DNA from 3 places in the Achromobacter sp. FW305-C-30-7 genome. Region 1 is predicted to be linked to each of the others. Evidence: predicted binding sites of a transcription regulator. Region 1 holds the regulator's gene; each other region holds the start of a gene.
What was found. Region 1 encodes LexA, which represses DNA repair genes until DNA is damaged. Its sites were predicted from a motif close to ACTGTATNNNNATACAGT; they were not measured.

Region 1 (4,170 bases):
TCAGGGTCGCATTCCCCTGCTGGGCGCGGTGCGCAAGGCCGAGGCCGCCCGCATCGAGGCCGCCGCCGCCCGCGGCTACCTGCCGATCGAAGGCATCGCCGGCTACAACACCGGCGCGCAAGCCCTGTTGCTGGGCAAGGATTCGGCGCTGGCCGCCGCCGGCCGCGTGCTGACCACCCAGGCCCTGGGCGGAACCGGCGCGCTGAAGATCGGCGCCGACTTCCTGCGCCAGCTGCTGCCGACCTCCAAGGTCCTGATCAGCGATCCCAGCTGGGAAAACCACCGCGCCCTGTTCGAGCGCGCCGGTTTCGAGGTCGGCACCTATTCGTATTACGACGCCACCACCCGCGGCCTGAACTTCGACGCCATGCTGGCCGACCTGAAGGCAGCCCCGGCCAAGACCGTCGTCGTGCTGCATGCCTGCTGCCACAACCCCACCGGCGTGGACCCCACCGCCGACCAGTGGAAGCAGATCGCCGCCGTCGTCAAGGAAAACAAGCTGGTCCCGTTCCTGGACATCGCCTACCAGGGTTTCGGCGACGGCCTGACCGAAGACGCCTCGGTCGTGCGCATGTTCGCCGACCTGGACCTGACCATGTTCATCAGCTCGTCGTTCTCGAAATCGTTCTCGCTGTACGGCGAACGCGTGGGCGCGCTGACGGTCGTGGCCGGCAGCAAGGACGAAGCCACCCGCGTGCTGAGCCAGCTCAAGCGCGTGATCCGCACCAACTACTCCAACCCGCCCACCCACGGCGGCACGGTGGTGTCGACGGTCCTGAACACGCCTGAACTCTTCGCCATGTGGGAAGAGGAACTGGCCGGCATGCGCGACCGCATCCGCGAGATGCGCAAGCAACTGGTCGACAAGATCAAGGAACACGGCGGCAAGCAGGACTTCAGCTTCGTGCTGCAGCAGCGCGGCATGTTCTCGTACTCGGGCCTGACCGCCGCGCAAGTGGATCGCCTGCGCGAAGAGCATGGTGTCTACGCCGTGTCCAGCGGCCGCATCTGCGTCGCCGCGCTGAACAGCGGCAACATCGACAAGGTCGCCAAGGGCATCGCAGCAGTGCTTTAAGGCCGCTTGCCGCGCACAGGCCCATCCGGGCCTGCCGCCAGGAACGGGACCTTCGGGTCCCGTTTTTCTTTTGGCGCGGGCCGGCTTTTTCTTATGGCGCGGGCCGGCTTTTTCTTTTGGCTCGGGCCGGCTTGCTTTTTTGCGCTGTGTCCCCCAGAATGGCGCTGTATATATGTACAGTCCGCTAGCACCGGATCATCGCCATGGCCAGCAAACTCACTGATCGCCAACAACAAATCCTGGACCTCATCCGGCAGACCGTCGCACGCACCGGCTTCCCGCCGACGCGCGCCGAAATCGCCCTGGCCCTGGGTTTCCGTTCCCCCAATGCAGCGGAAGATCACCTCAAGGCGCTGGCGCGCAAGGGCGCCATCGAACTGACGGCGGGCGCCTCTCGCGGCATCCGCCTGAAAGACACCTCCCCTGCCTCCACGCAAAGCTCGCTACCGATGCCGGGCCTGGCGCAGTTACTGCTGCCCCTGGTCGGCCGCGTGGCTGCGGGCAGCCCCATCCTGGCCGCCGAGCACGTCGAACGGGAAGTGGGCGTGGACCCCAACCTGTTCGCTCAGGCGCCCGACTACCTGCTCAAGGTCCGCGGCATGAGCATGCGCGATGCCGGCATCCTGGAAGGCGACCTGCTCGCCGTGAAGAAAGCCTCGGAAGCCCGCAACGGCCAGATCGTGGTGGCTCGCCTGGGCGACGACGTCACGGTCAAGCGGCTGCAGCGCCAGAACGGCCACATCGAACTCCTGCCCGAAAACCCCGATTTCGAACCCATCGTGGTCGAAGCCGGCCAGGATTTCGCGCTGGAGGGCATCGCAGTAGGCCTGATCCGCACACACGCACTGCACTAGACCCCGGCGTTCTGCGTCCGCGCACCACGCAAAAAAACCCCGCCGATTTTCTTGGCGGGGTTTTTTGTTGAAGGCCCTGTCTTGGAGAAACGCCACCCGAGGGCGGCGTCCTCCAGGCGTTCATCAGTGCTTGAGCACCGGATCGGTCGAACCGGGTTCGGCAGGCTTGGCCACCAGGGGTTCCTTGACGGCCTCTTCCTCGGCCAGGGGCTCCGGCAGACGCTCCAAGGCCATTTCCAGCACCTTGTCGATCCAGCGCACCGGCACGATTTCAAGGTGGTTCTTGACGTTGTCCGGGATTTCCGCCAAGTCCTTGACGTTTTCTTCCGGGATCAAGACCGTCTTGATGCCGCCACGGTGAGCTGCAAGCAGCTTTTCCTTCAGGCCGCCGATGGGCAGGACTTCGCCGCGCAGCGTGATCTCGCCGGTCATGGCGACGTCGGCGCGCACCGGGATGCGCGACAAGGCCGACACCATGGCCGTGGTGATCGCGATACCCGCGGACGGACCGTCCTTGGGTGTCGCGCCTTCCGGCACGTGCACGTGCATGTCGTGCTTCTCGAAGACGCTGTCGGCAAAGCCCAGGCGGCGGGCGCGCGAACGCACCACCGTGCGGGCCGCTTCGACCGATTCCTTCATCACGTCGCCCAGCGAACCGGTGCGTTGGATGACGCCCTTGCCCGGCATGTCCGCGACTTCGATCGTCAGCAGATCGCCGCCGACTTCGGTCCAGGCCAGACCCGTCACCTGACCGATCTGGTTTTCCTTTTCGGCCATGCCGAAGGCGTAACGGCGCACGCCCAGGAAATCGCTCAGGTTGTCGCCCGTGACGTTGACCGGCTTGACCTCGACGGTCTTGCCTTCAGCCTTGGCGCGGTCGTTCTGGGTCAGCAACTGTTTGATGACCTTGCGGCAGATCTTGCCCACTTCGCGCTCGAGCGCACGCACGCCGGCTTCGCGGGTGTAGTAACGCACGATGTCGCGCAGCGCGCTGTCGTCGACCGTGAGTTCGCTATCCTTCACGCCGTTGTTCTTCATCAGCTTGGGCAGCAGATGGTCGCGGGCGATGTGGATCTTCTCTTCCTCGGTATAACCCGACAGGCGGATCACTTCCATGCGGTCCAGCAGGGCCGGCGGAATGTTCAGCGTGTTGCTGGTAGCCACGAACATCACGTCGGACAGGTCGAAGTCGACTTCGATGTAATGGTCCTGGAATGTATGGTTCTGTTCCGGATCCAGCACTTCGAGCAGCGCCGAGGAGGGATCGCCACGGAAATCCATGCCCAGCTTGTCGATTTCGTCGAGCAGGAACAAGGGATTGCGCACGCCGACCTTGGACATGTTCTGGACGATCTTGCCAGGCATGGAGCCGATGTACGTACGACGATGGCCGCGGATCTCGGCTTCGTCGCGCACGCCGCCCAGCGCCATACGCACGAACTTGCGGTTCGTTGCCTTGGCGATGGACTGGCCGAGCGAGGTCTTGCCCACGCCAGGAGGGCCGACCAGGCACAGGATGGGCGCCTTCACCTTGTCCACGCGCTGTTGCACGGCAAGATATTCGAGGATCCGTTCCTTGACCTTTTCCAGACCGTAGTGGTCGTTGTCCAGCACCGTTTCCGCGTTGCTGATGGAATTGTTGATCTTGCTCTTCTTCCTCCAGGGGAGGTTGATGAGCGTATCGATGTAGTTGCGCACCACGGTGGCTTCGGCCGACATGGGCGACATGAGCTTGAGCTTCTTGAGCTCGGCATCGGCCTTCTTGCGCGCCTCTTTGGGCATGTGGGCAGCGATGATCTTCTTTTCAAGCTCTTCGATGTCCGCGCCCTCTTCGCCTTCGCCCAACTCTTTCTGAATGGCCTTGACCTGCTCATTCAGGTAGTAGTCGCGCTGGCTCTTTTCCATCTGCTTCTTCACGCGGCCGCGAATCCGCTTTTCGACCTGGAGGATGTCGATTTCGGTTTCGAGTTGCGTGAGCAGGCCTTCGAGGCGCTCGGAGGTGCCGACGATCTCGAGCATCTTCTGCTTCTGCTCGAGCTTCAGGGGAAGATGTGCGGCGATCGTGTCGGCCAGGCGCCCGGCATCATCAATGCCAGCCAGCGAGGTCAGGATCTCCGGGGGGATCTTCTTGTTCAGTTTTACGTACTGCTCGAACTGAGCCACGATGGCGCGGCGCAGGGCCTCGGTCTCGGAGCCTTGCATGGCGTCCGGTTCGATCGGGCTCACCTGGCAGGTGAAGTG
Region 2 (4,170 bases), on a different contig from region 1:
GGTCCGCACCGCATCCAGCGTGGCGGCGTCCTGCCCGCGCTTGGGGATGATCACGCCTTGCAAGGTGCCGAGAATGACATAGAGATGTTGCGGGGTTTCCTCGACGCGCCGCACATCGGACCAGTCCATGCGTCCGGAGGCAGTAGAAGTGGTGTCCGTGATGCCGTCGGCGCCGAAATCCAGCTGATGGCGGCCCAGGAACAACTCGTCGGGCTGCCTTTTCAGCATGCGGCGCGTGTTCATCCTGACCAGCGCCGGCAGGATGTACTCGTAGGCCAGCGCCAGGAGCATGAGGATGCCCAGGCCCACCGCCAACCCCTGGAAGTACACGGGCAGGATCCGCCCCCAGTTCGGCATATTGCCGTCCCAGGTCTGCCAGATCAGGTAGGCCAGCAGGGCCACGATCATCAGGACCGCGAAACGCAGATGGGAGCGATAGCGGCGGCGGCGCAGCTCCGGCCGCTTGTACACGTAAGCGGCGAAGTCGGCGTAGTCGTCGGCCGTCATCTCGACATCCATACGGGCTTGCCCGGGCGCGGACGCGGCCATCAGATGTCCAGCTCCGCCAGGTTGCCCTTCTCTTCGATCCAGGCGCGACGCTGCGAGGACTCGCCCTTGCCCATCAGCATGTCGAACATGCGGGTGGTGTCTTCAGGCGTCAGGTCGCCATAGCCCACGGGCAGCAGGCGGCGCGTGTCCGGATTCATGGTGGTTTCCCACAGTTGCTCGGGGTTCATTTCGCCCAGGCCCTTGAAGCGGCTGACAGCCCAGGCGCCTTCACGCACGCCTTCCTTGCGCAGCTTGTCCTGCGCGGCCTCGAGTTCGCCTTCGTCCAGGCAGTAGATCTTGCGCGCCGGACGCTTGCCCTGCGCCGGCACGTCCAGGCGGAACAGGGGCGGCTTGGCCACGAACACGTTGCCGGCTTCGACCAGCTTGGGGAAGTGCTTGTAGAACAGCGTCAGCAGCAGCACCTGGATGTGCGAACCGTCGACGTCCGCGTCCGACAGGATGCAGATGCGGCCGTAGCGCAGGCCCGACAGGTCTGGCGTATCGCCGGGGCCGTGGGGGTCCACGCCGATGGCGACGGAAATGTCATGGATTTCGTTGTTGGCGAAGAGCCGGTCACGGTCCACTTCCCAGGAATTGAGCACCTTGCCGCGCAGCGGCAGGATGGCCTGGAATTCCTTGTCGCGGCCCATCTTGGCCGAACCGCCGGCGGAGTCGCCCTCGACCAGGAAGACTTCGGTGCGGGTCGCGTCGCTGGATTCGCAATCAGTCAGCTTGCCCGGCAGCACGGCCACGCCCGAGCTCTTGCGCTTTTCCACCTTCTGGGCCGAGCGCTGGCGCGCCTGGGCCTGGCGAATGGCCAGTTCGGCCAGCTTCTTGCCGTACTCGACGTTGCTGTGCAGCCACAGATCCAGCGCGCTCTTGGAAAAACCGCCGACCAGGCGCACGGCGTCGCGGCTGTTCAGGCGTTCCTTGATCTGCCCCTGGAACTGCGGGTCCAGCACCTTGGCCGACAGCACGAAGCTGGCGCGCGCGAACACGTCTTCGGGCAGCAGCTTGACGCCCTTGGGCAGCAGGCTGTGCAGTTCGGCGAAACCCTTGACCGCGCTGAACAGGCCTTCGCGCAGACCCGATTCATGGGTGCCGCCGGCGGGCGTGGGGATCAGGTTCACGTAGGACTCGCGCACGGCGTTGCCGTCCTCGGTCCAGGCCACCACCCACTGGGCGCCCTCGCCTTCGGCGAAGTTCTCGTGGTCGGCGCCGGCGTATTGCTCGCCTTCGAAGAACGGCACCATCAACTCCGCCCCGGCCAGCGCCTCGGACAGGTAGCCGCGCAGGCCGTCCTGGTACTGCCAGGTCTTGGTGTCGCCGGTCTTCTCATTGACCAGGGACACCTTGACCCCCGGCAGCAGCACGGCCTTGCTGCGCAAGAGGTGCGTCAGCTCGCCCAGCGGAATGTTGGGGCTGTCGAAGTATTTGGCGTCCGGCCAGACGCGCACGCGGGTGCCGGACTTCTTGCGGCCGCCCTGGTCATAGGGCGCCAGGGGCTCGGCCACGTCGCCGCCTTTGAAAACCAGGCGATTGACGGCGCCGTCGCGCCACACCACCACTTCCAGGCGCGTGGCCAGGGCGTTGGTAACCGACACGCCGACGCCGTGCAGGCCGCCGGAGAAGGCGTAGGCGCCGCCGCCCGCCTTGTCGAACTTGCCGCCGGCGTGCAGGCGCGTGAACACCAGCTCCACCACGGGAGCATGCTCTTCGGGATGCAGGCCGACGGGAATGCCGCGCCCGTCGTCCTCGACGGAAACGCTGCCGTCGATATGCAGCGTGACCTGGATCTGCTTGCCGTAGCCGGCCAAGGCCTCGTCTGCGGCGTTATCAATGACCTCCTGCACGACGTGCAGGGGGTTTTCGGTTCGGGTGTACATGCCCGGGCGCTGGCGCACGGGCTCCAGTCCCTTCAGGACGCGAATGGACGCCTCGGTGTAACGTGGAGTGGCCAAGTTATCCCCAACATCTGTGGAAAAAAACCGACATTTTACGGATAAGCCTAGATTCTGCGCGGCTCCCAGTGGGATGAGCACGACCTGAGCAGCTCCGAATTCGGTAGGATGATGACAGTCACAGCCAGCGCATCGGGGCCACACGGCCCGGATCGCGACAACTGCGCCGCAACATCCTACACAAATCCAGCAACTCCTGTTGTTATTAACAGTGGTATGCCTGTTGTTATTGACAGTGGTATGCTTGAGTCCATCCACAAACAAGAACAACGGCGAGGCGCGTCCCTTTTTACGCGCCTTTTGCTGCCGAACCGAGAATCACCATCATGAGCGACCAAATCAAGAACGTCAGTGACGCCAGCTTCGATGCCGATGTGTTGAAATCCGGCCAGCCGGTGCTGGTGGACTACTGGGCTGCCTGGTGTGGCCCCTGCAAGATGATTGCCCCGATCCTGGAAGAAGTCGCCACGGAATACGCCGGCCGCCTGACGATCGCCAAGCTGAACGTCGACGAAAACCAGGGCACCGCCACCAAGTACGGCATCCGCGGCATCCCTACCCTTATGCTCTTTAAAGACGGCCAAGCCGCCGCCACCAAAGTTGGCGCGCTGTCGAAGTCGCAACTGACCGCATTCCTGGACGGCGCGCTGTAAGCCGCGTGCCGTGAACGAAGGCGCCGCCCTCGGGGCGGCGCTCATTCAATACCGCGTGTGCCCGTCCGTGGCGCGCCGCCAGAACTCTCCTTCACTCTCCCCCAAAATCCCACCGCGATGCACCTCAACGAACTGAAGGCGCTGCACGTCTCGCAGCTGCTGGAAATGGCCGCCGGCCTGGAAATCGAGAACGCCAACCGCCTGCGCAAGCAGGAACTGATGTTCGCCATCATGAAACGGCGCGCCAAGCAAGGCGAGCAGATCTTCGGCGACGGCGTCCTCGAAGTCCTGCCGGACGGCTTCGGCTTCCTGCGCTCGCCCGAGACTTCGTATCTGGCCAGCACGGACGATATCTACATCTCGCCCTCGCAGATCCGCCGCTTCAACCTGCACACCGGCGACTCGATCGAAGGCGAAGTGCGCACGCCCAAGGATGGCGAGCGCTATTTCGCCCTGGTCAAGGTCGACAAGGTCAACGGCGTGGCGCCCGAAGCGATCAAGCATCGCATCATGTTCGAAAACCTGACGCCGCTGCATCCAAACCGGACCATGCGCCTGGAACGCGACATCAAGAGCGAGGAAAACCTCACGGGCCGCATTCTTGACGTCTTCGCCCCCATCGGCATGGGCCAGCGCGGCCTGATCGTCGCCAGCCCCAAGTCCGGCAAGACGGTGATGATGCAGCACATCGCGCACGCCATCACCACCAACTACCCCGACGCGGTCATGATCGTCCTGCTGGTGGACGAACGCCCCGAGGAAGTGACCGAAATGCAGCGCACGGTGCGCGGCGAAGTGGTGGCCTCGACCTTCGACGAACCCGCCACCCGCCACGTGCAGGTCGCGGAAATGGTCATCGAAAAGGCCAAGCGCCTGGTCGAAATGAAGAAGGACGTCGTGATCCTGCTGGACTCGATCACCCGTCTGGCCCGCGCCTACAACACCGTGGTGCCGGCTTCCGGCAAGGTGCTGACCGGCGGCGTGGACGCCAACGCCCTGCAACGCCC
Region 3 (4,170 bases), on a different contig from region 1:
TCGTGCGCCGCAAGGGCCTGCTGGTGCCGGTCACGCGGCTGACGCCGCCGCTGGAAAGCGAACAGGTCGAACGCCTGCAGGTGCGCTTTCGCACGGTGGGCGACATCTCCTGCACCTGCCCGGTGGCGTCCGACGCCGCCGACACCATGGCCATCATCGCCGAGACCGCGGTGACCGACATTACCGAGCGCGGCGCCACGCGCATGGACGACCAGACTTCCGAGGCCTCGATGGAGCGCCGCAAGAAGGAAGGCTATTTCTGATCGCATGACACGCCGGCATGCGCCGGCGACCAGGGACGCACATGAACGCACTAAACGATTCTTTTCTTTCCGGCGCCGACACGGGCGTGTTGCGCCTGATCACCGCGGGTTCGGTGGACGACGGCAAGTCCACGCTGATCGGCCGCCTGCTGTATGACAGCAAGGGCGTGTTCGCCGACCAGCTGGATGCGATCTCGCGCGCCAAGCACAAGCGGGTGGCGGGCGACGGCATCGACTTCTCGCTGTTGACCGATGGCCTGGAGGCCGAGCGCGAGCAGGGCATCACCATCGACGTGGCCTACCGCTATTTTTCGACGCCGGCGCGCAAGTTCATCATCGCCGATGCGCCGGGGCACGAGCAGTACACGCGCAACATGGTCACGGGCGCGTCGACCGCGGACGTGGCCGTCATCCTGATCGATGCCACCCGCGCGGCCGACGGCGTGCTGCTGCCGCAGACCAAGCGCCACAGCACTATCGCGCGCCTGCTGGGCATCCGCCACATCGTGGTGGCGGTCAATAAGATGGACCTGGTGGAGTGGGACCGCGCCGTGTTCGAGCGCATCCGCGACGCCTATGCCGACCTGGCGCGCAAGCTGGGCATTGAGCATTTCGACGCGCTGCCGCTGTCGGCGCTCAACGGCGACAACGTCGTCACCTTGTCACCGCAGACGCCGTGGTACCAAGGGCTGCCCTTGCTGGCCTTGCTGGAATCGCTGGACCTGGCGAGCGACGGCCGCGTCTTGCCGCTGCGCTTTCCGGTGCAGTGGGTGGCGCGCCATGACGGCAACCGCAAGGACGATTTCCGCGGCTATGCCGGCCGCGTCGCCAGCGGCGTGCTGCGTCCTGGCGATGAGATCGCGGTGCAGCCTTCGGGCGTGACCGCGGTCGTGCGCGAGGTGCGCGCCTTCGACCGCGCGCTGGATGAAGCAGTCGCGGGCGACTCGATCACGCTGGTGCTGGACCGCGACGTGGACGTGTCGCGCGGCGACGTGATCGTGCATGCGTCGGCGCCGGCGCAGGTCACGCGCGAGTTCGAAGCGGAGTTGTGCTGGCTTGATGCGCAAGCTTTGAATCCGGCGCGCAAGTATCTGCTGAAGTCGGGCACGCGCCTGACCTCGGCGAAGATACGCGCGGTGCTGTCGCATCGAGACATCCACGAATTGCAGGAAGTGGAGAACACCGAAGGCACGCTGCGCATGAACGACATCGGACGCGTGACGCTCACCACGCGCGAGTCGCTGGCGGTCGATCGGTATGCCGACGTGCCCGCGACCGGCGCCTTCATCCTGATCGACGAGGCCACGCACCAGACCGCGGCGGCGGGTATGTTGCGGTAACGCGTAAGAGGCCGGAAAACAACGGATTTTCGGCCTTCCAGATCTTGTTGTTTTTTCGCTAAACCTAGTATTGGCGCGGGTTTCAGCGCGATCTCGCCTGGTGAAATCGATTTGTCCGGACGGCGTCGGCGTCTTGCGGTAAAGTGGGGCTGTCTTACGAAAAGGCTTTTGGTGCTTGTCAAAACCACTGTGTTTTTGTACAGTAGTTTTCATGGCACGCACCGATCATTCTTTTCCCGCCGGTTCTGGGTCCCCGGCTGCCGCCCCCGCCGCCTTGCGCGGTCGGGGTGCGGTTACTAATGTTCGGCATCGCTTTCAGCGCGATGACCGTGTGCAGGTCGACGACGGCTGGTCCTCCTCCGGTCTACCGGCCGACTTCGTTGAATCCGTCCCTGATAATTTTTCCGAAGCCGCCGCTGACAAGCCAGCCGAGCGCGTCATTCCCATCCTGCCGGACGCGCGCATCGCGCCCGCCGCTCCCAAGACCACGGTCACCGCCGAAGAGGCGCGCAAGATGCTGTCGCGCAACGATTCGCCGGACATTCCCTTCGACGTGGCGGTCAATCCTTACCGGGGCTGCGAACATGGCTGCGTCTATTGCTACGCCCGGCCCACCCATTCCTACCTGGGTATGTCGCCCGGGCTGGACTTTGAAACCCGGCTGGTGGCCAAGGCCAATGCGGTCCAGGCCCTGCGCGCCGAACTCGCCCGGCCCGGTTACAAGCCGTCTCCCATCAACATCGGCTCCGCCACGGACGCTTATCAGCCCATCGAACGCGAATGGCGTCTGACCCGCGGCCTGCTGGAACTGATGCTGGAAACCCGCCATCCGCTGACCATCGTCACCAAGAACGCGCTGGTCGCCCGCGACCTGGACCTGTTGGCCGCGCTGGCCGAGCAAAAGCTGGTGGTGGTGTACATGAGCATCACCACGCTGGATGCCGGCATGGCCCGCACGCTGGAGCCGCGCGCCGCCGCGCCGTGGCGCCGCCTGGAAGCCGTGCGCAGCCTGACCGATGCCGGCGTGCCGGTGGGCGTGCTGGTGGCTCCCATCATTCCGTTCATCAACGACGAGTCCATGGAACACATCCTCCAGGAGTCCAAGGCGGCCGGGGCGCATTACGCCAGCTACACCGTGCTGCGCCTGCCCTGGGAGGTCAAGACCCTGTTCGAGGACTGGCTCAACGCCCATTTCCCCGACCGCGCCCAGCGCGTGCTGCATCGCATCGAAGACCTGCGCAATGGCCGCCGCAACGACCCCAATTTCGGGTCGCGCATGCGCGGAACCGGCGTCTGGGCTGATCTGCTGCGCCAGCGCTTTAGCCTGGCCACGCGCAAGCTGGGCTTGAACCGCCACCGCCTGGCGCTGGATTGCGACCGTTTCCTGCCTCCCGCCGCGCTTGCGGCGAAGGTTGCCGATTTTCTATCCCCGGTTGGCGCGCAAGCGTCTTCAGGGGTCCCTTTTCCCGCCGTATCGCCCGCAGCTGGCGGCGCGCACGGGCGCGTAGCGCGCCAGTTGCAAGCCATGGCCGCAGGCCAGTTGTCATTGTTCGATTGACCGCCGGCTGCCGCCGCGCATGCCTGCCGGGGGGCTATGCCCTGGCGCTGGACCGTCTTTGCTAGGAGTTCCCATGAACACCGCTGATATTTCCGTCTTGTCGGACGACCTCGTCGTCACGCTGAACCCGCTGCGCCGCAGCTCGCACCGCGCTCGCGCCTGGTGCGCCAAGGTGGCAGGCATGGCGATGCCCTGGAATTCGCCTGCGGCCGACGTCGAGCCGCGCCGTCGCGCGCGGCCCGGTTCCGGGCCTGCGCGTTGGCCGTTCCCCCCGGCGCCCGCCGAAGCCGGCGCACTGACCGGCCAAGCCGTTGCCGCTCCGCTGCCGATGCCTGCGCCTGCCGCGCCTGCGGCCGCTGTCGGGGTCTCAGCGGCTGCGGCGCCAGCCACCCGGGAACGCAGCCTGGGCAACGCCACGGTGGAACCCGTGACGGCTCAGGTGACGATGAAGGCCATGGTGATCGACGTGGTGATGGTATTGGCTTGGGGCGCGATCATCCCCGGCCTGATGTGGCTGGGCGCCGCCGCCGGGTTTTGAACGGCGGCAGGCTCTGCCGGAACTGGCCAGGCGAAACCTGCCCGCGCAGGACGCCGACGGAAAGTTAGCCAAGGACAGCCCGTGATCCGGCACTGCCCGGCCGAGTACCCGTCAGCTCGATCCCAGCAGGATGACGCCGGCCAGGATGGACAGGCAGCCTAGCAGGCGGCCGATGCCGACCTTTTCCCGCAGCAGGAACGTGCCAGCCAGGGTACCCAGCATCATGGACATTTCCCGGGCAGGGGCCACCAGGCTCAGTGGCGCGCCGTTGCGCAAGGCGTACAGCACCAGTATGTAGCCCAATGGCGACAACAGGCCCACCGCCAGCGCCAGATGCCAGTGTCCGCGCATGGCCTCCCAGGCCTGGGGGCGGCGGCGCAGCATGTGGGGGGTCATCATGGTTGTGCGGGTCACGCAGGTAAACCAGTCGAACAGCACCGGGCTGATCAGCAGCACCTTCACGCCGTAGGC

Region 2: the regulator LexA is predicted to act here: its motif matches at 2,706-2,723, upstream of AC3WOB_RS27045 (DNA topoisomerase IV subunit B).
Region 3: the regulator LexA is predicted to act here: its motif matches at 1,790-1,807, upstream of AC3WOB_RS08405 (PA0069 family radical SAM protein).

The regions. Positions count from the first base shown of each region.
Region 1 covers NZ_JBYSYI010000008.1:84,237-88,406, reverse strand. The annotation lists gene AC3WOB_RS23830 (amino acid aminotransferase) at 1-1,075, shown strand, start outside; gene lexA (transcriptional repressor LexA) at 1,279-1,929, shown strand; gene lon (endopeptidase La) at 2,053-4,170, opposite strand, start outside.
Region 2 covers NZ_JBYSYI010000011.1:37,495-41,664, reverse strand. The annotation lists gene AC3WOB_RS27050 (YcxB family protein) at 1-549, opposite strand, end outside; gene AC3WOB_RS27045 (DNA topoisomerase IV subunit B) at 549-2,510, opposite strand; gene trxA (thioredoxin TrxA) at 2,837-3,163, shown strand; gene rho (transcription termination factor Rho) at 3,281-4,170, shown strand, end outside.
Region 3 covers NZ_JBYSYI010000002.1:299,460-303,629, reverse strand. The annotation lists gene cysD (sulfate adenylyltransferase subunit CysD) at 1-263, shown strand, start outside; gene AC3WOB_RS08410 (sulfate adenylyltransferase subunit 1) at 305-1,603, shown strand; gene AC3WOB_RS08405 (PA0069 family radical SAM protein) at 1,815-3,161, shown strand; gene AC3WOB_RS08400 (hypothetical protein) at 3,235-3,699, shown strand; gene AC3WOB_RS08395 (EamA family transporter) at 3,811-4,170, opposite strand, start outside.